DNA from 3 places in the Arthrobacter sp. 9MFCol3.1 genome. Region 3 is predicted to be linked to each of the others. Evidence: riboswitches for the same ligand, from Rfam matches in the RefSeq annotation. Region 3 holds a riboswitch; each other region holds the start of a gene.
What was found. A riboswitch is a leader RNA that binds a small molecule or an ion and turns the genes downstream of it on or off. The one in region 3 is predicted to bind S-adenosylmethionine.
Positions count from the first base shown of each region.

Region 1 (7,941 bases), on a different contig from region 3:
CCCGGCCCGGCGTGTCAGTGCCCCGCAGCCCGCCGCTCCGCGCTTCGCCGCCCGGGACACGGAAGCCGGCTACAAGGCCAAAGTCACCGAGGCGCAGCGTGAGATCGCGGAAGGAAACACCTATGAGGTCTGCCTGACCACGGTGCTCACGGCTGCCCCGCCCGCGGGGCCTCAGGGCATGGATCCGTGGCCGGCCTACCTGGACCTGCGGCGCCGCAACCCGGCCCCCTTCGCCAGTTTTCTGCGGTTCGGCGAGCTCGCCGTGGCGAGCACGTCGCCGGAGCGGTTCCTGCAGATTGCCGCGGACGGCAGGATGCGGGCAGAGCCGATCAAGGGCACCCGCCGCCGCGATCCGGAACCGGGGACGGATGCCGCCCTGCGGGAGGAGCTGGAATCGTCGGCCAAGGACCGCGCGGAAAACATCATGATCGTGGACCTGTTGCGCAATGACTTGAGCCATTTCGCCGTCCCGGGTTCGGTGGCCGTCAGCCGGCTGTGCGCGATCGAGAGCTACGCCACCGTGCACCAAATGGTGAGCACCATCGATGCCCGGTTGCGGCCCGGGATGCCGCGGGCCGAGGCCGTCGCGGCCTGCTTCCCCGCCGGTTCGATGACCGGCGCCCCAAAGGTCAGCACCATGGCCATCCTGGACCGGCTGGAGGCCGCACCGCGCGGCGTGTACTCCGGGGCGATCGGCTACTTCTCCCTGAACGGGGCCGCCGACCTCGCCGTGGCAATCCGGACCCTCGTGGTCAGGGCCCTGGGCGAGGGGGCCGCGGAGCTGAGCCTCGGCGTCGGCGGCGCCGTCACCGCCGACTCGACCCCGCAGGAGGAGTATGAGGAAATCCGGACCAAAGCGTTCGGCGTCCTCTCGGCGCTCGGCGCCGAGTTTCCCCAAGGCTGAGTTGGCTCCCCCGCCGGTGCCCCCGGCTACTGCAGGGTGGCCGTCAGCCGTGCGACGTTGTCCACGTATTTGACGCCCATCGGACGTTTCATCCAGTCCTCGAGCGTAAGTTCGCGCGAAATGCCCCGGTAGGTGTCTTCCACGGCGCTGATCCGCCGCACGATGTCCTCCCCCAGGAGCATCACCGAGACCTCCAGGTTCAGCGAGAAGGAGCGCATGTCCATGTTGCTGGAACCCAGCACGGCAACGTCGTCGTCGATCGTGAAGTGCTTGGCGTGCAGCACGAAGGGGGCCTTGTAGAGGTAGATCCGCACCCCGGCTTCAAGCAGAGCCTCATAGTAGGACTGCTGGGCGTGGTGGACCAGGAACTGGTCGCCCTTTTCCGAGACGAAGAGTTCGACGTCGACGCCGCGCTGCGCCGCCGTCGTCACCGCATACAGCAGCGAGTCGTCCGGGACGAAGTACGGGCTGCAGATCGAGATCTTGCGCTGCGCCGAGTAGATCAGCGTGTTGAAGAGCCGCAGATTGTTTTCGGTGATGAAGCCGGGGCCGCTGGGCACCACCTGGGCGGTGATGTTGCCGGCGTGCAGTTCGGGCCGGTGCGCGAGCTGTTCCTCAATGGATTCGTCGGTCTCGCTGAGCCAGTCGGTGGCGAACACGACGTTGAGCGTGGTGACGATCGGTCCACGCAGGCAGGCCATCAGCTCGACCCATTCGCGGCCGATCTTGCGGTGCTTGGGGTTGTTGTAGGAGGGCTCGATCAGGTTCTGCGATCCGGTGAAGGCGATCTCGCCGTCGATCACCATGATCTTTCGGTGGTTGCGCAGGTCCGGCCGGCGCCACTGCCCCTGCATCGGGTTGAGCGGCAGCATGGGCCGCCAGCGGATCTTGCTGGCCTTGAGCCGGGCGATCAGCTTGCGATAGCCCTTGATGCGAAGGGTGCCCAGGTGATCGAACAGGACGCGGACCTCGACGCCGCGCTCGGCGGCCTCTTCCAGCGCGGTCAGCAGATCGTCCGTGACGTGGTCCGAGCTCATGATGTAGAACTCGGCGTTGACGAAGGACTTTGCGCCGCGGACCGCCTTGGCCATCGCCTTGATGGAGTCGGGGTAGCCGGGCAGCAGTTCCACTTGGTTGCCGTCCACCATCGGCAGCGAGCCGAGTGTCTTGTTCAGTTCCGCGGCGGAAGCCACCCATTCGGGTCCGGCGTAGCGGCTCTCCAGCATCGCCAGTTCCGAGGTCCCGGCGCGAACCCGGGTATTGACCGCGTCCTGCTGCGCGCGGCGCTTGCGGGAGAGCCGGAAATTGCCGAACAGCAGGAACAAGGCCAGGCCGATGATGGGCACAATGAAGATGCCCAGCAGCCACGCCATCGCGGTGGTGGGCCGCCGGTTTCCGGGGATGATGCCCAGGGCCAGCACGCGGATGGCGAAGTCGATCACGGTCAAAATCAGAATCGCCCAGGACGGTAAAGTGTCCGCCAGCGGAAATGGCCACAGCACAGGCGAACCCCTCAAGCTACAGGCCCGCGGAACAGTTCCGGAACGGGCAACGTGCAAATCCTATCCCGGGACCGCCGAGACTAAGCTGTAGCCATGACCACTCCTGCCCCCGTTCCTGCGCCCGCGACCGTGCTGGTCTTCCTCGACCCGGCGTTCGACGGCGGCCGCGTTGCCGACGCGTCGCAGCCGCAACTGATGGCCACGGACCTGGGCGCCACCCGCGGCGACGGCGTATTCGAGTCCCTGCTGGCCGTCGGCGGCCGGCCCCGCAAGATCCAGGCGCACCTGACCCGGCTGGCCGGCTCGGCCCGGCTGCTGGAGCTGGACATCCCGGCCGAGGACGCATGGCGCCGGGCGGTGGAAACCGCCATTCGCGAGTTCCGGGGGCAGGAACTTGCCGAGGGTGCAGCGGGCGGCACGGGGCAGGATGAGGTGGTGGTGAAGCTGATTGTCACCCGCGGGCCGGAGGGCGCGGCTGCCCCCACGTGCTGGGTCCAGGCCTCCGCGCCGGCGGCCGCGGGCCGCCGGCAGCGCGAGACCGGGATCGACGTCATCCTGCTGGACCGCGGCTACGACAGTGAAGTCGGCGAGCGCGCCCCGTGGCTCCTGCTCGGCGCCAAGACCCTTTCGTACGCCGTGAACATGGCGGCGTTGCGCTACGCCCACCGGCAGGGCGCCGACGACGTCATCTTCACGTCCGCGGACGGCCGGGTGCTGGAGGGTCCGACGTCGACCGTTCTGCTGGCCCACCTGGAAACCTCGGACGACGGCGCCGGCGGCGTCCGCACCGTCCGGCGGCTCATCACTCCCCAGCTGGACAGCGGCATCCTGCCCGGCACGTCACAGGGCGCCCTGTTCACCGCCGCCAAGGCTGCCGGCTGGGAGCTGGGCTACGGCCCGCTGGAGCCGAAGGACCTGCTGGACGCCGACGCGGTCTGGCTGATCTCCAGCATCCGGCTCCTGGCCCCGGTGAACCACATCGACGGCCAGGAAATCGGCACCCCGGAACTGCGGCGCCAACTCACGGCCGAACTCAACGCCCTCTTCGCCACCATCGAATAGCAGCGCGGGATCACCCCAGGGCGTCCGCGGGCACTGCCGGGCACCGGCGGAACGAGGCTGGGTTGAACGCCGGGAGCGTGAACGTTGCCAGCACGGCGTCGAGCATTTCCGGGGCCCACGTGCTGTTCTCCCCCAGGGTCGCGCAGACACCCAGCACCACGGGCGTTCCGTCGGTACGGCGGCGGATCTGGACCTGGACCGGCCCGGTCAGCCCGAGCGTGCGGACGGCGGCCAGACCCAGCTTGCGCACATCCCCGGCCTGATCCGCCGGCACCCTCCGGCTGACTTCGTCGCTGCCGGCGCGTCCATACGGAGTCCTGGTCTTCTCGAGGACCACCGCCACCGGGGCCATCGCGTTGCGTGCCGGGGTGCCGAACACCAGGCACACGTAGTCGGCGCCCGGGATGAATTCCTGGACCAGTTGCCCCGCCGGCAGGTTCTTCCAGCTAACGGAGGCGGTTCCGGCCAGCAGGTGCACACCATGGGAGCCTTTGAAGACCCGCGGCTTGACCACCACGGGGCCGCTGAGGCCGGCGAGGGATGCCGGCGCGGCGGCGAGGTCGCCCGGAACCGCGAACCGGGGCACCGGAATGCCGGCTGCCTGCAGCGCCCAGGTGGTGAACAGCTGATCGTTGGCGAGGGCCACCGCGGCAGGATCACCCACGATGATCCGCACGTCCTGGGCGAATCCGGCGCGGGCCGCGGCCAGGACCGGGAGTTCCACGGTGAGGGTCGGAATGATGACGTTGATGGCTTCGCGGTCCACCAGCCGGCGCAGGTCAAGGATCATGTCCGGGTTCGTTGCCGGCAGGAGCCTGACCGCGGCGGCGGGGGCCTCCCCGCCCTGGCGGGTGTCGGCGCGGGTGTCGGCGCGGGCGTCGGAGCCGAGGTACGGGAGGCCCCGGGCTTCGAGCTGGGCCGCGACGGCCCGTCCGGCGGCGCTGGTAATCCCGGTAACGAGTATGCGCGGGCCCACGATTGCTCCATTCCGCCGTCACCGGCCGGACCGCGGCTGCGGCTCCGACCGTTCCAGCCACCGATTCTCAGACAGCCTGTTGATGGACAGACGAGTCGATTCACGGACTGCTCGATTCACATATGGCTCGAATCACCTGCAGCTCCGCCCGACTCGTCGGACCTAATCCCCCCAGTAGACGGCGAAACGTCCCGGCAGACACGAGTGGGCTGTACCCGAAACTGCAGCCCGCCACTACTCGCCCCGGCCACGGTCCGGTTACGGAACATGACGACGGCCGCGGTGCGGGCCGGCGTCGCAGGTGTTACGTTTTTGGGGAGTAATGAGAACCGGTGCCAAGCCCTGACTGGCCGGTCGGCAACCCTCCCTTTCGCGGCGGGGTGCCTCAGGTGAATACTCGGCATATCGACCATTCGAGCTGCAAGCGTGAAAGAGGAGATCCGTCGTGCCCGACACGTCAATACCCACAACAGCCACCAGTACAGTCCCGGCCGCAGCCTCCAGCGCGGCAACCGCCGGCGAGGAAAGGCTGGCCTACCGCCTGTTCACCGGCGCGGATGACCGCGCCTTTTGCGAGCGGGTGTCAGCCGCCCTGGCCGAGGGCTATGTGCTGCACGGAAGCCCCGCCGCCAGCTTCAACGGAAGCACCGTGATCGTGGCGCAGGCGCTGGTCCTGCCGGCCGCGATTGCAAGTGCGGACGCCGCCGTGGCCAATGCGGTTGATGAGCTCGACGCCGACGAGTTTGGCGCCGACGGGGTCTTCGCGGGCCACGCATGAGCTACGCCGGAGACCTCAGCCCGGATGAGGCATGGGCCAAGCTGGAGGCCGGGGCCATCCTGGTGGATGTCCGAACCGAGGGCGAATGGGCCCACATCGGTATCCCGGACACCGCGGCCGCGGGCGAAAGCCGCAACGATCCGCTCTTCATCCAGTGGAACCTCGCCGGCGGCACGCCGAACCCGCACTTCGTGGAACAGCTAAGGCAGCAGGCGCCGGAGGACACCGCCGTCGAACTTGTGTTCCTTTGCCGTTCCGGTGCCCGGTCGATCGCCGCCGCGACGGCCGCGACGGCAGCCGGCTTCACCTCCTATAACGTCCTTGAGGGCTTCGAAGGCGAGACCGACCGCTTCGGCGAACGCACCGTCAACGGCTGGAAGAACCGCGGCCTGCCCACCAACCTCGGAAAGATTTAAGTGACTTTCAATCCCGACGCCGCCGGCTGGGCGGCCGACACCCAGGCTGTCCGCGGCGGCCTTGACCGCACCGGCTTCCAGGAAACCACCGAGCCGATCTTCCTCAACTCAGGATTCGTCTACGAGTCCGCGGCCGCCGCCGAGCGCGCCTTCACCGGGGAGGACGAGCGGTTCGTCTATTCCCGCTACGGCAACCCCTCCGTCGCCACCTTCCAGGAGCGGCTCCGGCTGCTCGAAGGGACGGAAGCGTGTTTTGCGACGGCGTCCGGCATGTCCGCCGTCTTCACCGCCCTGGGCGCGCTGTTGGCGGCCGGGGACCGGGTGGTCGCGGCCCGCTCGCTGTTCGGCTCGTGCTTCGTGATCCTCAACGAGATCCTGCCGCGCTGGGGTGTCGAGACGGTCTTCGTGGACGGCCCGGACCTGGAGCAGTGGCAAGCCGCGCTGTCCGAGCCGACCACCGCGGTGTTCTTCGAGTCGCCGTCGAACCCCATGCAGGAAATCGTGGACATCGCCGCCGTGAGCAAACTGGCCCATGCCGCCGGTGCCACGGTGGTGGTAGACAACGTCTTCGCCACCCCGCTGCTGCAGCGCTGCGGCGACCTCGGCGCGGACGTAGTGGTCTACTCCGGCACCAAGCACATCGACGGCCAGGGCCGGGTCCTGGGCGGGGCCATCCTGGGCACCAGGGACTTCATCGACGGGCCCGTCAAACAGCTCATGCGGCACACCGGTCCGGCACTTTCGGCGTTCAATGCCTGGGTGCTCACCAAGGGCCTGGAAACCATGGCCCTACGCGTCAACCATTCCTCGGCCTCGGCGCTGCGGCTGGCCGAATGGCTCGAGGGACAGCCTGCGGTCGGCTGGGTAAAGTACCCGCTGCTGCCGTCCCACCCGCAGTACCGGCTGGCGGTGCAGCAGATGAAGGCCGGCGGGACGGTTCTCACCCTGGAGCTGCAGCCCTCCCCCGGCCGCACGGCGAAGCAGGCCGCGTTCGCACTCCTGGACGCGCTGCGGATCATCGACATCTCCAACAACCTCGGCGACGCCAAGACGCTCATCACGCACCCGGCCACCACCACGCACCGCGCGATGGGGCCGGAAGGCCGAGCGGCGATCGGGCTCAGCGACGGTGTGGTCCGGCTTTCGGTGGGCCTGGAGGACGTCGAGGACCTCATCCGCGACCTCGGCCAGGCACTCAAGCAGGTCTAGGGCTCAAGCAGTTTAAGGCTATTGCCGCTCAGGCCCACGCCGCCTTGAGCGCCCGCCAGGCGTCGTCGTCGAGCATGCTGGATGGTGTGACGGCGACGGCGGCCGCCCCGCCGGAGACAGCCGCTTCCAGCCCGACCGCCAGGTCCGCGGCGGAGATACGCCCCTCCTTGGCCCACATCCCGACCGAGATCGCGAACTTGCCGGACCGCTTCGCCATGGCCGCGGCCAGCTCGGCGGAGTAGGACGGAGCGGCGTCGTTGAGCCCAAAGTAGTCCCACAAGACCAGCCGGTCCGCGGCCGCGGCGAGCAGCCCGTAGTCATGGCCGCTCTCCGGCCGGTCGCCGGCAGGATCGTGCCACGGCGCCCGGACGTCCATGTCGAGCGTGGCACCGTTCGCGTGCGCGGCCGCCGCCGCCCTGGCCACGACGGCTGCCACCGCCTTCGACCGCCAGGCCCCAAGACTGGGATGTCCGACGTCGACGTCCCCGTTCGCGAGCCGCGGCCAGTCCGTCCCGCCGCTGGCCAGCATGTAGGAATCGCGGTCGTCGCCGCCGTAGGTGTTGTTGTCGAACATCAGTTCCGTCAAGGCCACGGCGTCCGGCTGGTACCGCCTGGTCACTTCGGCCACGAAGTCGACGAGCCGCTCCCCGACGGGTCCCGTTGTGAGTGCGGTGACGCTGGCGAAGTCCCTGGAGCGGGTGCCGTCGAAGTTGATGCCGGCCAGGCCCGGGTTGGTGCTGATCCAGCCGGGGATCAGCAGGTCGATGGTCAGTGTGATCCTGCGTTTCCTGCCATCGCCGCCGGTCCCCAGTGCCTTGACCGCCTCGGCCACGTGGTCGCGGCCCGGGACTGCCTCAATCCCGGGGTGGGCGTCCCAGGGGAACGCCGTCCAGTCCAGCCGCCCGACGCTGATGGTGACGCTGTTGGCGTGGACCTCATCGAGCCGTCTGGCCAGTTCCGGCAGCGTAGAGGCGGCGTCGACCACGGTTTCGTAGCCGACGCCGACTGTGCGCTCCGCGGCGGGCGCCGTGGGGCCCTGCGGCCCGCCGCACCCCGTGGCAGCAAGCGCCAGCACCGACAGGAACACCAGGGCA
Region 1 covers NZ_JIBJ01000008.1:165,151-173,091, forward strand. Annotated here, with positions in the region: gene pabB (aminodeoxychorismate synthase component I) at 1-904, shown strand, start outside; gene cls (cardiolipin synthase) at 931-2,406, opposite strand; gene C560_RS0110585 (aminodeoxychorismate lyase) at 2,500-3,468, shown strand; gene C560_RS21570 (hypothetical protein) at 3,479-4,444, opposite strand; SAM riboswitch class IV at 4,763-4,877, shown strand; gene C560_RS0110595 (DUF1737 domain-containing protein) at 4,890-5,222, shown strand; gene C560_RS0110600 (rhodanese-like domain-containing protein) at 5,219-5,638, shown strand; gene C560_RS0110605 (O-succinylhomoserine sulfhydrylase) at 5,639-6,847, shown strand; gene C560_RS21575 (hypothetical protein) at 6,876-7,941, opposite strand, start outside.
Region 1: linked by a shared signal. The riboswitch ahead of C560_RS0110595 (DUF1737 domain-containing protein) and the one ahead of C560_RS0118610 (methionine ABC transporter ATP-binding protein) in region 3 are both predicted to bind S-adenosylmethionine.

Region 2 (7,941 bases), on a different contig from region 3:
AAGATTAAGGAGGCCAGCTATGAGCAAACGTGCACGTAAACGTCGTGACCGTAAGCGTGGCGGCGCGAACCACGGTAAGCGCCCCAACACCTAAGCTACGGCTAGGATTGACAGCTTTAAGCAAGAGACCCCGGAAACCTCACGGTTCCGGGGTCTTTTGTTTTGTTCGGATTCTTCGCTACGGCTCAGGCTTCCACGGTCCGGATCGAGTGAATCCGGTCCAGGATGGAGTTCTTGAGGTTTTCCGGAGCCGCTTCGGTGCACGAACGCTTGACCATCACGCGGATGACACATTCGAGGTCGTACTGCTCCAGGCACTCCGGGCAACTGTCCAGGTGGTCCTTGATCTCTGCGATGTCCGCACGCGTGAGCGCCCCATCCAGATATTCATAGATACGTTGCATCCGGGCGTCATCGCAATCGCCCAGTCCCTGGCAGTCGCTCATTTCCTGTTCTCCTGTTTGTTGCTGTCGGCCGCGGCGCTTGACTCGGTGGCGGCCCTGAATCCTCGTTCGGCGGCATAGTCCGCCAGCATGTCCCTCAGCATCTTCCGGCCGCGGTGCAGCCGGGACATGACGGTCCCGATGGGGGTGTTCATGATGTCTGAAATTTCCTTGTACGCGAAGCCCTCGACGTCGGCGAAGTACACGGCCAGCCGGAACTCCTCCGGAATCGACTGGAGGGCGCGCTTCACATCCGAATCGGGCAGGTGGTCGAGGGCCTCTGCCTCAGCCGAACGCAGTCCCGAGGACGTATGCGACTCGGCGCGGGCCAGCTGCCAGTCCTCGATGGTGTCCGAATTCGACTGCAGCGGCTCGCGCTGACGCTTCCGGTACAGGTTGATGTACGTGTTGGTGAGGATGCGGTACAGCCAGGCCTTCAGGTTGGTTCCGGGCTTGTACTGGTGGAACGCGGAGAACGCCTTTGTATAAGCCTCCTGGACCAGGTCCTCGGCGTCGGAGGGGTTCCTGGCCATCCTCATGGCCGCCGAATACAGCTGGTCCACGTACTGCATCGCGTCGCGTTCAAAACGCACCCGGCGCTCTTCCGCGGACTCGGTGGAGACATCAAGGGGCTTCCCGTCCACCTCGGTCTCCAAGGCGGCGGACGCGCCGGCATCAGGTGTCTTGGTGGGCGTGGCGTCGTTTCCGGCAACCTCGTGCATGGCCGCAACGGCCGGGTCCATGGTGCTCATTGCGTTCAAGTCTACTGTCACCTTCTGCCGGGCACCCGGAACCGCCGGAAGCGCGAGGGTCCATGATTGCCCGGAACCGGCTTCCGGTTCCGCACTGTCTTTGACCAGAGTCAAATCTCCGCCTTCGTTAGCCTGCTGGGATCTGCCTTTCACAACCACGTCCTGCGGGCAAATATTCCGCAAAAGTGCAAGACTAGAACCGGTTCTCCCGCAGTGAAGCCGCTGTTCGTCCATCCAGGAGGAAATTCATGTCGTTTGTCCGCTTTCTCGCCCGGCCCATGCTCGCTTCCAGTTTCGTCCTCGCCGGCATGGACAAGCTCAAGAACGCGGATGACACAGCGGCCCAGCTGTCCCCCCTGTTGCGCCGCACGGCCGACGCGCTGCCGTTCCAGCCGAATGAAAAAGTCGTGGCACGCGTGATCGGCGGCACCCAGATCGGTGCCGGCCTCTGCTTCGCCCTCGGCAAGTCCGCCCGGCTGGCTGCCACCCTGCTCGCCGTCATTTCGATCCTGAACGGCTACGTCGAATGGCGCAGCGCGGACATCTCCTCGAAGGAAGCCCGCGACGCCCGCCGCAAACAGCTCCTGAAAAACGTCTCCCTCACCGGCGGCGTGCTCCTCGCCGCGGTCGATACCGCCGGCAAGCCCAGCCTGGCCTGGCGCGCCGGGCACCTGGCCGCGGATGCCAAGAAGAGCGCCGGACACCTCGCCGCCGATGCCCGCAAGACCACCAACAAGCAGCTGAAGAAGGCCGACAAAGTCGTCCGCAAGGCCGTAGACCACTCTGCCGGAGCCTAAGACGGTAATGACTGGCGCCACCCCCTCAGCAGCTGCCCCGTCCCACCCTGCCAACGGCGGTCCGCACTGGTCCGCCCCCTTCGCCGCACGGCCCGTCGATGCCACGGTCACCGTTCCGGGATCCAAGTCCCTGACCAACCGGTACCTCGTGCTCGCCGCCCTCGCGGACGGGCCGTCCCGGCTGCGGGCCCCACTCCACTCCCGGGATTCCGCGCTGATGATTGAGGCCCTGCGGCAGTTGGGGGCCACCGTTACGGAGGTTCCCGGCGACGGCGCCTTCGGCCCCGACCTGGAAATCGTCCCGATCAGCATGGACGCCGCCGCGGAGGACACGGCGATCGACTGCGGCTTGGCCGGCACGGTCATGCGCTTTGTGCCTCCGGTGGCGGCGCTGCGCCGCGGTGAGGCCCGTTTCGACGGCGACCCGCACGCCCGCAAACGCCCCATGGGCACCATCATCGAGGCCCTGGCCGGCCTGGGTGTGGCAGTGACCGCGCCCGACGGCGGTCCGGCGTCGTCATTGCCGTTCACCGTCCACGGCACGGGCGAGGTGCGCGGCGGCCACCTGATCATCGATGCCAGCGCTTCGTCCCAGTTCGTCTCCGCCCTGCTGCTGGCCGGGGCACGCTTCACCGAGGGACTCCACCTGGAACATCAAAGCAGGGAACATGTCGGCAAGCCCGTGCCGAGCCTGGACCACATCAACATGACCGTGGCCGTGCTGCGCGGCGTGGGCGTGGCGGTTGATGACTCGGTGCCGAACCACTGGGTTGTCTCCCCCGGCCCGATCCGCGCCTTCGACGTCCGGATCGAGCAGGATCTCTCGAACGCCGGCCCGTTCCTCGCGGCGGCCCTGGCCACCGGCGGCACCGTGCGGATCCCGAACTGGCCCGCGGAGACCACCCAGGTCGGTGATCTCTGGCGCGGCATCCTGACCGCCATGGGCGCCACCGTGACTGTGGACGGCGGCACCCTGACCGTCAGCGGAGGGCCGGAGATCAAGGGCGGCGACTTCGACGAGACCAGCGAACTCGCCCCCACCGTGGCCGCACTCTGCGCCCTCGCCGCCGGCCCCTCGCGGCTCAGCGGCATCGCCCACCTCCGCGGCCACGAAACGGACCGGCTCGCCGCCCTCGTCGCCGAAATCAACCGCCTCGGCGGCGACGCCGAAGAGACCGCCGACGGCCTCATCATCCGCCCGGCCGCGCTGCACGGCGGTGTGGTCCACAGCTACGCGGACCACCGCATGGCAACCGCCGGCGCCATCCTCGGCCTTGCCGTACCCGGCGTGGAGGTCGAGGACATCGCAACCACGGCCAAGACCATGCCCGATTTCCCGCAACTCTGGGAAGCGATGCTGGCACAGGGACCCGCCGCAGATGAGGACACCGCCGGTGGCACGCAGCACTGATTCATGGGACGAGTCCGACGTCCGGATCCGGCCGAACAAGAAGGGAACCCGCCCCCGCACCAAGGACCGGCCCAGCTACGATGACGCCGTCACCGGACGCATCATCACCGTTGACCGCGGCCGCTACACCGCCGTCGTCGGCGAAGGAACCCCCGACGAACGCAAGATCATCGCTGCCCGCGCCCGGGAGCTGCGCCGCAACCCCGTGGTTGCCGGCGACTTCGTCTCCCTGGTCGGCGACGTCACCGGCGAGCCCGACACCCTCGCGCGGCTGGTCAAGATCCAGGACCGCAAGACACTGTTGCGCCGCAGCGCCGACGACACGGACCCGATCGAACGCGCCGTCGTGGCCAACGCCGACCAGCTGGTGGTGGTGGTCGCCGCCGCCAACCCCGAGCCGCGGACCGGTTTCATCGACCGCGCACTGGTGGCCGCGTACGACGCCGGCATCGAGCCGCTGCTGCTCGTCACCAAGGCCGACGTCAAGGATCCCGCCGAACTGCTGTCCAACTACCAGCACCTCGATTTTCCCGTCATCATCTCCAAGACCGCGGACTCCGCCGCTTCCGGCATCGACGCCCGCTCCGACGACGGGCTCTCCGCCCGGCTCGACAAGGACGCGGTGTCCCAGCTGCGCGACTACCTCGACGGCAAGGTCACCGTGATGCTGGGCCATTCCGGCGTCGGCAAGTCCACCATGGTCAACGCCCTGACCGGGGCCGAGCGGGCCACGGGAGGCGTGAACGCGGTAACCGGCCGCGGCCGCCACACGTCCTCCTCGGCACTGGCGCTGAAGGTCAACGATGCCCCGGCGGGCAGCTGGATCATCGACACCCCCGGCATCCGGTCCTTCGGCCTGGCCCACGTGGACCCGGACCGGATCCTGCGTTCCTTCCCGGACCTGGAACCGGGCACCGATGACTGCGAACGCGGCTGCAAGCATGACTCCACCGCCGTCAACTGCGGCGTCGACAAGTGGGTGGCGGCCGGGCACGCGGGGCCCTCGGGACCGGCGAGGCTCGCGTCCCTGCGCCGGCTGCTGGGCACGGACCCGCGGATGGAAGCACAGGAAACCAAGGAACTGGGCACCGTCTCCTAGCCGGCCCGGCAACCGGGCTGCGGCGCCGTGCCGCGGCCTCCCGCCCGGCAGCCCGGTTTGACGGTAGTTTGGAACCATGAGCCAACCCGCTTCGAGCTACAACGATGACCTGCGCCTTGCCCATGTACTGGCAGATTCGGTCGATTCCCAGACCATGAGCCGCTTCAAGGCGCTCGACCTTCGGATCGAGACGAAGCCCGACCTCACACCCGTCACCGATGCCGACAAGTCCGCGGAAGAGGCCATCCGCGGCCAGCTCTCCCGGTCACGTCCGCGGGACGCGGTCCTCGGCGAGGAATTCGGCAGCTCGGGCCACGGTTCCCGCCGGTGGATCATCGACCCGATCGACGGCACCAAGAACTTTGTCCGCGGCGTCCCGGTCTGGGCCACCCTGATCGCCCTTGTCGATGAGGGCGAACCGGTGGTCGGCGTCGTCAGCGCGCCGGCACTGGGCAAGCGCTGGTGGGCCGCCAAGGGTGCGGGCGCCTATATGGGCCGCTCGCTCGCCGCCGCCACACGGTTGAAGGTATCCAATGTCTCCAATCTCGAGGACGCCTCGCTGTCCTACTCCAGCCTTGGCGGCTGGAAGGAACGCGGGAACCTGGATGAGTTCCTGGGCCTGACCGAGGAAGTGTGGCGGACCCGCGCCTACGGTGACTTCTGGTCCTACTGCCTCGTGGCCGAGGGTGCCGTGGACATCGCCTGCGAGCCCGAGCTGAACCTCTACGACATGGCCGCCCTGGTGCCGATCGTGACCGAGGCCGGCGGCCGCTTCACCTCGCTCGAGGGCGAGGACGGACCCTTCGGCGGCAATGCCCTGGCCACCAATTCGATCTTGCACTCGGAAGTCCTCAAGCGGCTCAACCCCGGTCTCGACGACCTCTTCCCGGCCCACCCCAACAACTGAACCGCGCCCGTAATAATCCGCTTCACAATCGGCGGCCGCCTTTTCCCGGGCTGCGTGGATGTCCTACGCTCGATGCAGGTCACGAGTGCCAGCGCTAAACCCCGGTTTGCTGGCCGGCAACCCTCCAGTCGCGGTGGGGTGCCCCGGGTGACGACCTGGCCGGTCCGGAACGGACCCGGCAAGCGCGGATTCCCACGGTGTGGGGTCCTGTTCGAGTGAGGTCCCATGACAACTGCCATTTTCCCCGTTGCCCCCGAATTCCATGCCGCCGGCGCAGAACAGTCTGCAGGGCAGGCTGATGGCCGCCTCGCCCTCGCGGCCCGCCCGCTGGCCGCCGTTACCGGGGCGGAAATCCAGGCGCCGCTGATCACCGGCGGCCACACCCGCTACGCCAACCTCGACTACGGCGCCTCCGCCCCGGCCCTGTCCGTGGTCTCGGCCTACCTGAACGAAATCCTGCCGTACTACGCCAGCGTGCACCGCGGCGCCGGCTACGCATCGCAGATCAGCACGTCTGTCTACGAGAACGCCCGGGACATCGTGCGGGACTTCGTGGGCGGCCGGCCGGACGATTCCGTGATCTTCACCCGCAACACCACCGATTCCCTGAACCTGCTGGCGGGCTGCCTGCCGCTGCGCGACGGGCGCCCCGCGGGCGAGGTCGTCTACCTCGACATCGAGCACCACGCCAACCTCCTGCCCTGGCAGAATGTCCCGCACCGCAGCGTCGTGGCCGCCCCCACCCTCGCGGCCACGGTGGACCGCCTGCGCGAGGAGCTGGCGCGCGGCGATGTCAGCCTGCTGGCCGTCACCGGCGCTTCCAACGTCACCGGGGAGATCCTGCCGATCCGGACCTTGGCCGCGCTGGCACACGAATACGGCGCCAGGATCGCTGTCGACGCCGCGCAGCTGGCCCCGCACCGGCGGATTAACATCGCCGCGGACGGCGTCGACTACCTCGCCTTCTCTGGGCACAAGCTGTACGCCCCGTTCGGCGCGGGCGTGCTGGTGGGCCGGACGGACTGGCTCGACGCCGGCACCCCGCACCTGGCCGGCGGCGGCGCGGTCCGCGACGCCCGGCTCGACTCCGTCAGCTGGACCACGGGACCTGCCCGGCACGAGGGCGGCTCGCCGAACGTCCTTGGCGCGGCGGCCCTCGCCCGTGCCACCCAGGTCATTGCGGCCCTGGACCAGGAGCAGTGGCAGGCCCACGAGGACGCCATCCGGTCCTTCCTCGTCGAAGGCCTCCAGGGCATCGACGGAGTAACCGTGCACCGGATCTTTGCCGATTCGCCTTCCGCTTCTTCCCCCGAAGGCGGCCAGGCAGGCCCCGGCACGATCGGCGTCGTGAACTTTTCCGTGGAAGGCTTCGACGCCGGACTCGTGGCCGCCTACCTGTCGGCCGAACACGGCATTGGCCTGCGCGACGGCCGATTCTGCGCCCACCCGCTGCTCAAGCGGCTCGGCCTGCCCGCCGGCTCCCTGCGGGCCAGCTTCGGGCTGGGCTCGCGGCTGGAGGATGCCGAACGCCTGCTGGCCGGCCTGCAGCAGCTGCGGCAGAACGGACTCGGCTGGGATTACGTGGTGGACGCCGGCCGCTGGGTGCCGGCCAACGACACCCGCAGCTACCCCCACTGGGCGCCGAACACCCCGGGCACCGCCGGCGCAGCGCCCTGCACCCTGGACTAGCGCAGGATCAGGGCCCGGCGCGGGTGCGGTAAATTCGAAAGGTACCTGAAACCAGCAGGACCTTCCGAAGGAGATCGCACGTGGCAAGCGCCGGCCCCAGGCTGCACAGTGGACCTAAGCTGCACAGCGGGCGGCGCCAGGAACTCGGGCAAAGCTTCCAGGACGGCGGGGAACACTATGAACGCGTCCGTCCCGGCTATCCGCAGGAGTCGGCCGGCTGGCTGGTCCCGGCGGGGGCCAAGGACGCCGCGGACATTGGCGCCGGCACCGGGAAGTTCACTGCGCTCCTGGCAGAACGCGGACTGGACACGGTGGCTGTGGACCCCTCCGCCGACATGCTCGAGCAGTTGCGCCGGACCCTGCCGGACGTCGTCGCCATCGGGGGCAGCGCCGAGGACACCGGTCTCGAGCCGGAATCCTTCGACCTCGTCACGGTCGCCCAGGCGTGGCACTGGTGCGATCCTGGCCTGGCCAGCACCGAGATTGCCCGGATCCTGCGGCCGCACGGAGTGCTGGGCCTGATCTGGAACCAGCTGGACACCAGCGTGCCCTGGGTGCACCGCCTCTCCCGGATCATGCACGCGGGGGACGTCCTCAAACCACACTTCCGCCCCGCTGTCGGCCCCGAGTTCACCGGGCTGGAGAGCCACGTGACGCGGTGGGAGGATTCCGTCACCACGGAGGACATCCAGGAGCTGACCAAGTCCCGCAGCTACTACCTCGCGGCATCGGACTCCACCCGGGCCAAGGTCATGGCCAACCTCGACTGGTACCTGCACGAGCACCTGGGGCACGTCCCAGGCGACGTGCTCCGGCTGCCTTACCTCACCCAGACGTGGCGGG
Region 2 covers NZ_JIBJ01000010.1:137,531-145,471, reverse strand. Annotated here, with positions in the region: gene C560_RS24095 (50S ribosomal protein bL37) at 20-94, shown strand; gene rsrA (mycothiol system anti-sigma-R factor) at 186-446, opposite strand; gene C560_RS0112430 (sigma-70 family RNA polymerase sigma factor) at 443-1,195, opposite strand; gene C560_RS0112425 (DoxX family protein) at 1,444-1,992, shown strand; gene aroA (3-phosphoshikimate 1-carboxyvinyltransferase) at 2,000-3,403, shown strand; gene rsgA (ribosome small subunit-dependent GTPase A) at 3,387-4,502, shown strand; gene hisN (histidinol-phosphatase) at 4,579-5,409, shown strand; SAM riboswitch class IV at 5,487-5,600, shown strand; gene C560_RS0112405 (aminotransferase class V-fold PLP-dependent enzyme) at 5,635-7,098, shown strand; gene C560_RS0112400 (class I SAM-dependent methyltransferase) at 7,179-7,941, shown strand, end outside.
Region 2: linked by a shared signal. The riboswitch ahead of C560_RS0112405 (aminotransferase class V-fold PLP-dependent enzyme) and the one ahead of C560_RS0118610 (methionine ABC transporter ATP-binding protein) in region 3 are both predicted to bind S-adenosylmethionine.

Region 3 (7,941 bases):
TCGAGTCGGCCCACATGCCCTTGCCGTCCTTGGTGGACGCCCCGGCTTCCTGGACGGCGGCGCGGAATCCCTCGACGGCGGGCTTGTGCGCCTTCTCGACGATCTCGCGGAGGGTGTCGCGGGCGTCCTTCTCGGAATCCCGGGCGATCACGAAGCCGTTCAGGCCAAACCTGGGAGAGGGGAGTGTGGGCAGGGCGTTCCCGGCCCCGCGTCCGCTGTCGCCGGCGGCGGCGACGACGCCGGCGATGTTCTCCTTGAACCCCTCGAGGTCCTTGCCGTTGGAGAAGTACCAGTCAGCCACCCGGCCGGCGGTGGCCTGCGCGGCCGTGGAGTTGCCGCCGAAGAAGATCTCCGGGTGTGCCCGGCCCGGCACGTCCACCGGTGCCGGGTTCAGGGTGAAGTCGGTGATGTTGTAGTACTTGCCGGACTGGCTGTAGTCCTGCTCGGTCCAGAGCCCGCGAAGGACCTTGATGAATTCCTCGGTGCGGACGTAGCGCTCGTCGTGTTCGAGCCATTCGAGGCCGAAGTTGGTGAATTCATCCTTGAGCCAGCCGGAGACGATGTTCACGGCGGCGCGGCCGTTGGAGATGTGGTCCGCGGTGATGATGTACTTCGCCAGCACGCCGGGGTGCCACATGCCCGGGTGGACGGCGGAGATCACCTTGAGGCGCTCGGTGGCGGCCAGCAGCGCCAGGCTGAACGAGGTGGCCTCGTGCTGCTTGTCCGCGCCGTAGGATGCGGCGTACCGGGTTTGGGTCAGGGCGTATTCGAAGCCGGAGTCTTCCGCGATCCTGGCCAGCTTCTTGTTGTACTCGAAGTCCCAGCCGGTGCGCTGTTCGATGGTGGACACCACCAGGCCGCCGGAGACGTTGGGGACCCAGTAGGCGAACTTGAGCGGTTCGGAAAGACGGGCGACGTTGCTGATCTCAGTCATGGGTGTTCCTTTACTTCCGGGTGGGGCTTGCTGTTGCCAGGAATTCCGCCGCGCGGTCGCGCAGCACATCCTGGATGCCCGCGATGGATGGTTCGTTCTGCAGCGAGGTGGTGTCACCGAGCGTTGTACCTTCGAACAGCTGGGTCAGCAGCCGGCGCATGATCTTGCCGCTGCGGGTCTTCGGCACATCGGGAACGACGACGACGTCCCGGGGCTTCGCGATCGGCCCGATCTGCTTCGCGACGTGCGCCTTCAGGACACCCTGGATGTCGGGGGTGGCCGCCGAATCCTTCAGCACCACGAAGGCGACGATCGCGTGGCCGGTCTTTGGGTCCGCGACCGGGCAGACGCCGGCCTCCACCACGTCCGGGTGGGAGACGAGCGCCGATTCGACCTCGATCGTGGAGAGCAGGTGCCCGGAGACGTTGAGGGTGTCATCCACCCGCCCGAGGATCCAGATGTCGCCGTCGTCGTCATACTTGGCGCCGTCACCGGCGAGGAACCAGCCCTGCTCGGCGTATTGGCGCCAGTACGAATCGAAGTACCGGCGCGGGTTGCCCCAGACCGTCCGGGCGATCGCGGGGCCGGGGGAGTCCACCACGATGAAACCCTGGACGCCGGGCGGCACCGTGTTGCCGGCGTCGTCCACGATCCGCGTGCTGACGCCGGGCAGCGGGCGGGCCGCGCAGCCGGGTTTGAACCCGGGGTCCGTCGGCGCGGGGGAGAGGATGGTGGCGCCGGTTTCGGACTGCCACCAGGTGTCCACCACCGGGGCGGTGCCGGCGCCGATGTTGGCCCGGAACCAGCGCCAGGCCTCGGGGTTGATGGCCTCGCCCACCGTGCCGAGCAGACGGATGGAGGAGAGGTCGTACGAGTCCGGAACGCCGTCCGGGAACCAGCCCATGAGGGAGCGGACCAAGGTGGGCGCGGTGTAGTACTGCGTGACCGCGTAGCGTTCGATGATCTCGAAGTGCCGGCCCGGGTGCGGGGTGTTGGGTGAGCCCTCGAAGATGACCTGCGTGGCGCCGTTGGAGAGCGGGCCGTAGAGCTCGTAGGTGTGCGCGGTGACCCAGGCGAGGTCGGCCGTGCACCAGTGCACGTCCTTCTCCCGCAGCGCCGGGTCCGGGTTGCTGAACAGGTGCTCGAAGCTCCAGGACGCCTGCGTGAGGTAGCCGCCGGAGGTGTGGACCAGACCCTTGGGCTTGCCGGTGGTGCCGGAGGTGTACATGATGAACAGCGGCGTCTCGGCGTCGAACGCCTCGGCCTCGTGAGTTTCGGAGGCGGACCCGACGGCGTCGTGCCACCACACGTCGCGGCCCGCGGTCATCGGGACCGTGTCCAGTTCGCCCGCGGGAGTGGTCCGGTTGACCACCAGGACGTGTTCGATGGCGTTGTCGCCCGAGACGGCGGCGTCCGCGTTGTCCTTGACCGGCACGGCGGTGCCACGGCGGAATTGGCCGTCGGTGGTGACCAGGAGCTTGGCGCCGGTGTCCTCGACCCGGAACTTCAGGGCCTCCGCGGAGAACCCGCCGAAGACCAGGGAATGGATGGCGCCGATGCGGGCCACGGCGAGGGTGATGATGACGGTTTCGGGGATGACGGGGAGGTAGATGACCACCCGGTCGCCCTTGGTGATGCCCAGGTCCAGGAGGGCGTTGGCGGCTTTGGAGACCTCGCGCTGGAGGTCGGCGTAGGTGACGGCACGGCGGTCACCGGGCTCGCCCTCGAAGTGCAGGGCCACCTTGTCCCCGCGCCCCGCCGCTACGTGGCGGTCGACGCAGTTGTAGGCGACATTGAGTCTGCCCCCTTCGAACCAGGTGATCTGCGGTCCGACGCCGGCCTCGACGTCGGCCGGGACCCGGCGGTGCGCGGTGTGCCAGGGCTTGGCACGCTCCGTTGCGGCGCCGGGCACGTCGGCCCAGTCGAGGCGGAGAGCCTGGGTTTCCCAGAACGCAACCGTCTCTGCCTGGGCAGTTCCCGCGGTCGCGGCGGCGCCGTGCCGGGGAGGGTGGTTTCCGGGGGTGGTGCTGCGGTGACGCGCCGGCCCGTCGGTGGGGACGCCGTGCACTGCGTCGTCCGTGGGCTCGTTCAGGGACCATCCCGAAGAGCCGCGAGAGGAGCCGGGCGCGTCACGCGGCCCTGCTTCGTTCGCCGTCGCGTCCGAAGTGGTTTGTGGGAATGCCTCGGACGCAGTCCGGGCAAAGGTGGGCAGGGCGGAATAGTTCTCAGGGGTCATTGCTGCACTCCATCGGTCCTGGCAGTAGCACCCTTGGTCCCTCCGGTTCCCTCGAATTTCCTCGAAGGAGGGCGGAACAGTTCCGTGGGAATGGTCGTCTCACGTCACCGGGGGTTGCTGCGGCGTCATCGATCCAGGTCTCTCGGCCGCTCGGGATGGTCATTACCTACTAGAGCCGAGATGCGGGATTCCACAAAATCGACGCCCGGGACCGCTGTAATATTCGTTCACCCGGCCTGCGCGCGGTCGAAATCATTCATTTATTCGACGATTGTCCGCAAAGGCCGCAGGAGTAAGGTTGATGCATGGCCCATGTTAACGATCCGGCAGTCATTGACCGCCTCATGCGAACCAAAGGCACGTGGGCGGTGGTGGGCCTGACCACCAACGAATGGCGCTCGGCGTACGAAGTCTCCCTCTATGTCCGGGACCGTATGGGCATGACCATCATTCCGGTCAACCTTCCCGGCGACGACGTCCACGGGGAGAAGGGGTACCGTTCCCTGGCGGACATCCCGGCGGAGAAGCACCCGATCGACGTCGTGGACTGCTTCGTCAACTCCCACAGGGTGGGGGCAGTCATAGACGAGGCCATCGCCGTAGGCGCCAAGGCCGTCTGGCTGCAGCTGGGCGTCTTCGACGACGCCGCGGCGGACCGCGCCAAGGCCGCCGGGCTGGACGTCGTCGTGGACGCGTGCCCGGCCCGCGAAGGCTGGCGCGTGGGCATCTAACGGCCCGGGAATGACGATCAACAGGTTGGGAAGAGTCGGTTACAAAATGTGACCGGCTTTTTCCGTATCCGCCGCATTGCCGTGTGAGATGGACTCGTAACCATCCCGAGCGGCTGAGAGATCTGGCTCTGTGACGCCGCAGCAACCCCCTCTTTGAGGACGGTGCTACCGCCAGGACCGATGGAGAACCACTGTGTTCTGAGGCTCCGCGGCTTCGCTCAGCGCTGCCCGGACGCCAGGACCCAGGGCTTTCCTCGGGCGAGCCCGGAGGAAATCATGAACACGCAGACAGCGGCAGCGCCGCGGCCCCGAGCAGGTGGGGGCCAGTGATCGAGATCCAGAATGTCAGCACGTCCTTCGCTTCGGCCGCAGGCCCTTTCACGGCCGTCGACGACGTCAGCCTGCACATCAGGCGGGGCACCATCCAGGGCATCATCGGGTTCTCCGGCGCCGGCAAATCCACGCTGCTGCGCAACATCAACCTCCTCGAGCGCCCGACGTCGGGACGCGTCCTGGTGGACGGCGTGGACCTGGTGACCCTCTCCGACGCCGAGCTCCGGACCAAGCGGCACGACATCGGCATGATTTTCCAGCACTTCAATCTCCTCAACAACCTCACGGCCCAGGAAAATGTGGAGCTGTCCCTGAAGTTCGCCGGCGTCGGGAAGGCAGAACGCCGCCGGCGGGCCGCCGAAACCCTGGAAATCGTGGACCTCGCCGACAAGGCGGGGACATATCCGGCCAAACTCTCCGGGGGCCAGAAACAGCGGGTGGCGATCGCCCGCGCCCTCGCCACCGGTCCCAAGGTGCTGCTCTGCGACGAGCCGACGTCGGCCGTTGATCCTCGGACGACGTCATCGGTCCTGCAGTACCTGGCCGACGTCAACGCCGAATTCGGCATCACGATCGTGGTGGTCACCCACGAGATGAACGTCATCAAGGCCATCGCGGACAACGTCGCGGTCATGGAAGAGGGCCGGGTGGTGGAGCAGTTCGATCTCACCGAACTCCAGCGCCCCGGCTTCCACCCGGCGACGTCGATCGGCCGCTACCTGGTCTCCGATGAGATCCAGCTGGACCGCTCCGGGAGGGGCACCCACACCACAGCCGCGTCGGAGGGCCTGATCAATGTTTGACCGCATCCTGGAAGTCCTGCCCGAAATCGGCGTCGCCATGGGGCAGACCCTGACCATGCTGCTGGTGGCCATCCCGCTGGCGGTGCTCCTCGGGACACCGCTGGGTGTCCTGCTCTACACCATCGGTCCCAACGGGCTCAAGCACCGGCCAAAACTGCACCGCGTCCTGGACGGACTGGTCAACCTGCTCCGCTCGTTCCCGTTCCTGATCCTGCTGATCGCGATCATTCCCGTGACCAGGTTCATCGTCGGCACGACCATCGGCACGGCCGCCGTCATTGTCCCGCTGACTCTCAACGCCATTCCCTATTTCGCCCGTTTTGTGGAACAGAACCTGAGCCAGCTCGGCGGCGGAGTGGTCGAAGCGGCACGGTCCATGGGCGCCAGCCGGTCCCAGATCGTCCGGGACGTCCTGATTGTGGAGGCGAAGCCCGGACTCGTCAGCTCCATCACCATCATGACCGTCAGCTTCATCTCCTACTCGGCGATGGCCGGCCTGGTGGGCGGCGGCGGAATCGGCGACTTCGCCATCCGGTACGGCTACTACCGCTACGAAACTCCGCTCATGATCACCGCGATTGTCCTGATGATCCTGCTGGTCACCATCGTTCAGCTGGGCGGGTCCTATGTTGCCCGGCGCCTGGACAAGCGCCTCTGAGCGCCCGCAGCACCCTCTTCCCACCTCCCCAGCGGAAAGCACCCCATGACTTCAACACCCAGTACCCGCTTCGACGGACCCCGCCCCCGCCTGCTGATCAGCGCCTTCGTGATGAACACGTCCAGCCACATCATGGGCGGCCAGTGGCGGCGCCCGGAAGCCCAGCAGCACCGGTTCAACGAACTCCAGCTCTGGGTCGACCTGGCCCGCCAGCTCGAGGACGCCAAGTTTGACGCGATCTTCTTCGCCGACGTCGTCGGTCTCTACGGCGACTACGACGGCGGCTGGGCGTCGCTGCTGAAAAAGGGCCTGCAGGTGCCCTCCAACGACCCCCTCATCCTGCTGTCCGCGCTCGCCACCGGAACGCGGGAGATCGGACTGGCCGCGACGTCGTCGGTGATCCAGAGCCACCCGTTCCAGTTCGCCCGGCAGATGTCCACGCTGGACCACATCAGCGGCGGCCGCGTGGCCTGGAACATCGTCACCAGCGTGCTGGAAAACGCGCACCGGAACTTCAACGCCACCGAGCTGACCAAGCATGACGAACGCTACGACTGGGCGGACGAATACGTCGAGGCAGCCTACAAATTGTGGGAAGGGTCCTGGGCAGACGATGCGCTGCTCCGGGACAAGGAGACCGGAGTCCACGCGGACCCGGAGAAAGTCAGCAAGATCTACCACCGCGGACCCCGGTACTCGATCGACGGGCCCCACCTCGCGGCCCCGTCGCCGCAACGCACCCCGGTGCTTTTCCAGGCCGGGAGCTCCGGCCGCGGCCAGCAGTTCTGCGCCGCCAACGCCGAGGCCACCTTCACGCTCGCGCCGAGCACCGAGGTGGCCGCGAAGTACACCGCGGCCGTCCGGGAACAGGCCGTTGCCGCCGGCCGCCATCCGGATGACGTGAAGTTCCTGCAGGGTATGCACTTCGTGGTGGGCGGCACCGAAGCCGAGGCGAACCGCAAGGCCGACGAACTCGAGGACAGCCTGGACATTGAGGCCCTGCTGGCCCACGTGGGCGGCGGATTCGGCGTCGACCTCGGCGGCCTGCCGCTGGACACCCCGCTCGGGGACCTGGAGACCGAAGGCAGCCAAGGCCATCTCACGGCCATCCGCGCCTCGGTCCGCGGCGGCAACCCCACCCTCCGCGACATTGCGCTCTACCGCAGCCGGGCCAACCGGGTGGTGGGAACGCCGGATCAGATTGCCGACCGCCTCGAGCAGTGGCAGGACGCCGGAATCGACGGCATCAACATCATCAACCAGACCATCCCCGGCTCCTACACCGACTTCATCGACGGGGTGCTGCCGGAACTGCGCAGCCGTGGCCTGGCCCAGACCGGCTACGCGCCGGGAACCCTGCGCGAGAAGCTCTTCGGCGCCGGGCCGCGCCTCAACGGCCGCCACCCCGCCGCCGCCTTCCGGGGAGCCTTCACCGAATTCTCCGCGGCGGCCGAAAACCAGCCCGCGACCGTCACCGCCCAGTCATAGCTCAGCGCGAACCACCACAAAGGACCAAGACCATGCAGCGTAGAAATTTCCTCAAGTATGCCCTCGCCGGCGCCGGCGCAGTGTCCGCCGCCGCACTGACCGGCTGCGGCCTCACCAACCCGGGCGGTGCCGGCGCCAGCGGCGGCAAGACGATCAAGATCATCGTCACCGAGTCCGCCCCGTACCAGGAACCGACCAAGCTGGCCCAGAAGCTGCTCGCGGCCCAGGGCTGGACCCTGGAGCCCACGTACGTCACGGACATCATCCAGCCCAACCTGGCCGTGGCCAACGGCGAATTCGACGCCAACTTCTTCCAGCACAACGCCTACCTGAAGCAGTTCAACCAGGACAAGGGCCTGGAGAACGTGGGCCTGTTCTACGTCTACAGCGCGCCGGGCGGCATCTGGTCTGACAAGTACAAATCCCTGGACGAGCTCCCGGACGGCGCCAAGATCGGCATCCCCGTGGACCCGGCGAACAACGGCCGGGCCCTGTTCATGCTGCGCGATGCCGGCCTGCTGGAGCTGTCCGACGCAACCGTGATCCACACCTCGCAGAAGAACATCACCGCCAACCCGAAGAAGCTGCAGTTCGTGGAAGTGGACCAGCAGTCCCTCGCCAAGACCCTTCCCGACGTCGACGCCGGCTTCCTCGTCGCCCGGATGGCCGCCGACGCGGGGCACAGCAAAGACGACGCGCTGGCCTTCGAAACGGATGCGGACCAGGTCCCGTTCCGGATCGTGGTTGCCGGGCGGAAG
Region 3 covers NZ_KK211131.1:260,950-268,890, reverse strand. Annotated here, with positions in the region: gene sfnG (dimethylsulfone monooxygenase SfnG) at 1-934, opposite strand, end outside; gene acs (acetate--CoA ligase) at 945-3,170, opposite strand; gene C560_RS0118615 (CoA-binding protein) at 3,476-3,901, shown strand; SAM riboswitch class I at 3,999-4,088, shown strand; gene C560_RS0118610 (methionine ABC transporter ATP-binding protein) at 4,228-5,037, shown strand; gene C560_RS0118605 (methionine ABC transporter permease) at 5,030-5,695, shown strand; gene C560_RS0118600 (LLM class flavin-dependent oxidoreductase) at 5,741-7,183, shown strand; gene C560_RS0118595 (MetQ/NlpA family ABC transporter substrate-binding protein) at 7,216-7,941, shown strand, end outside.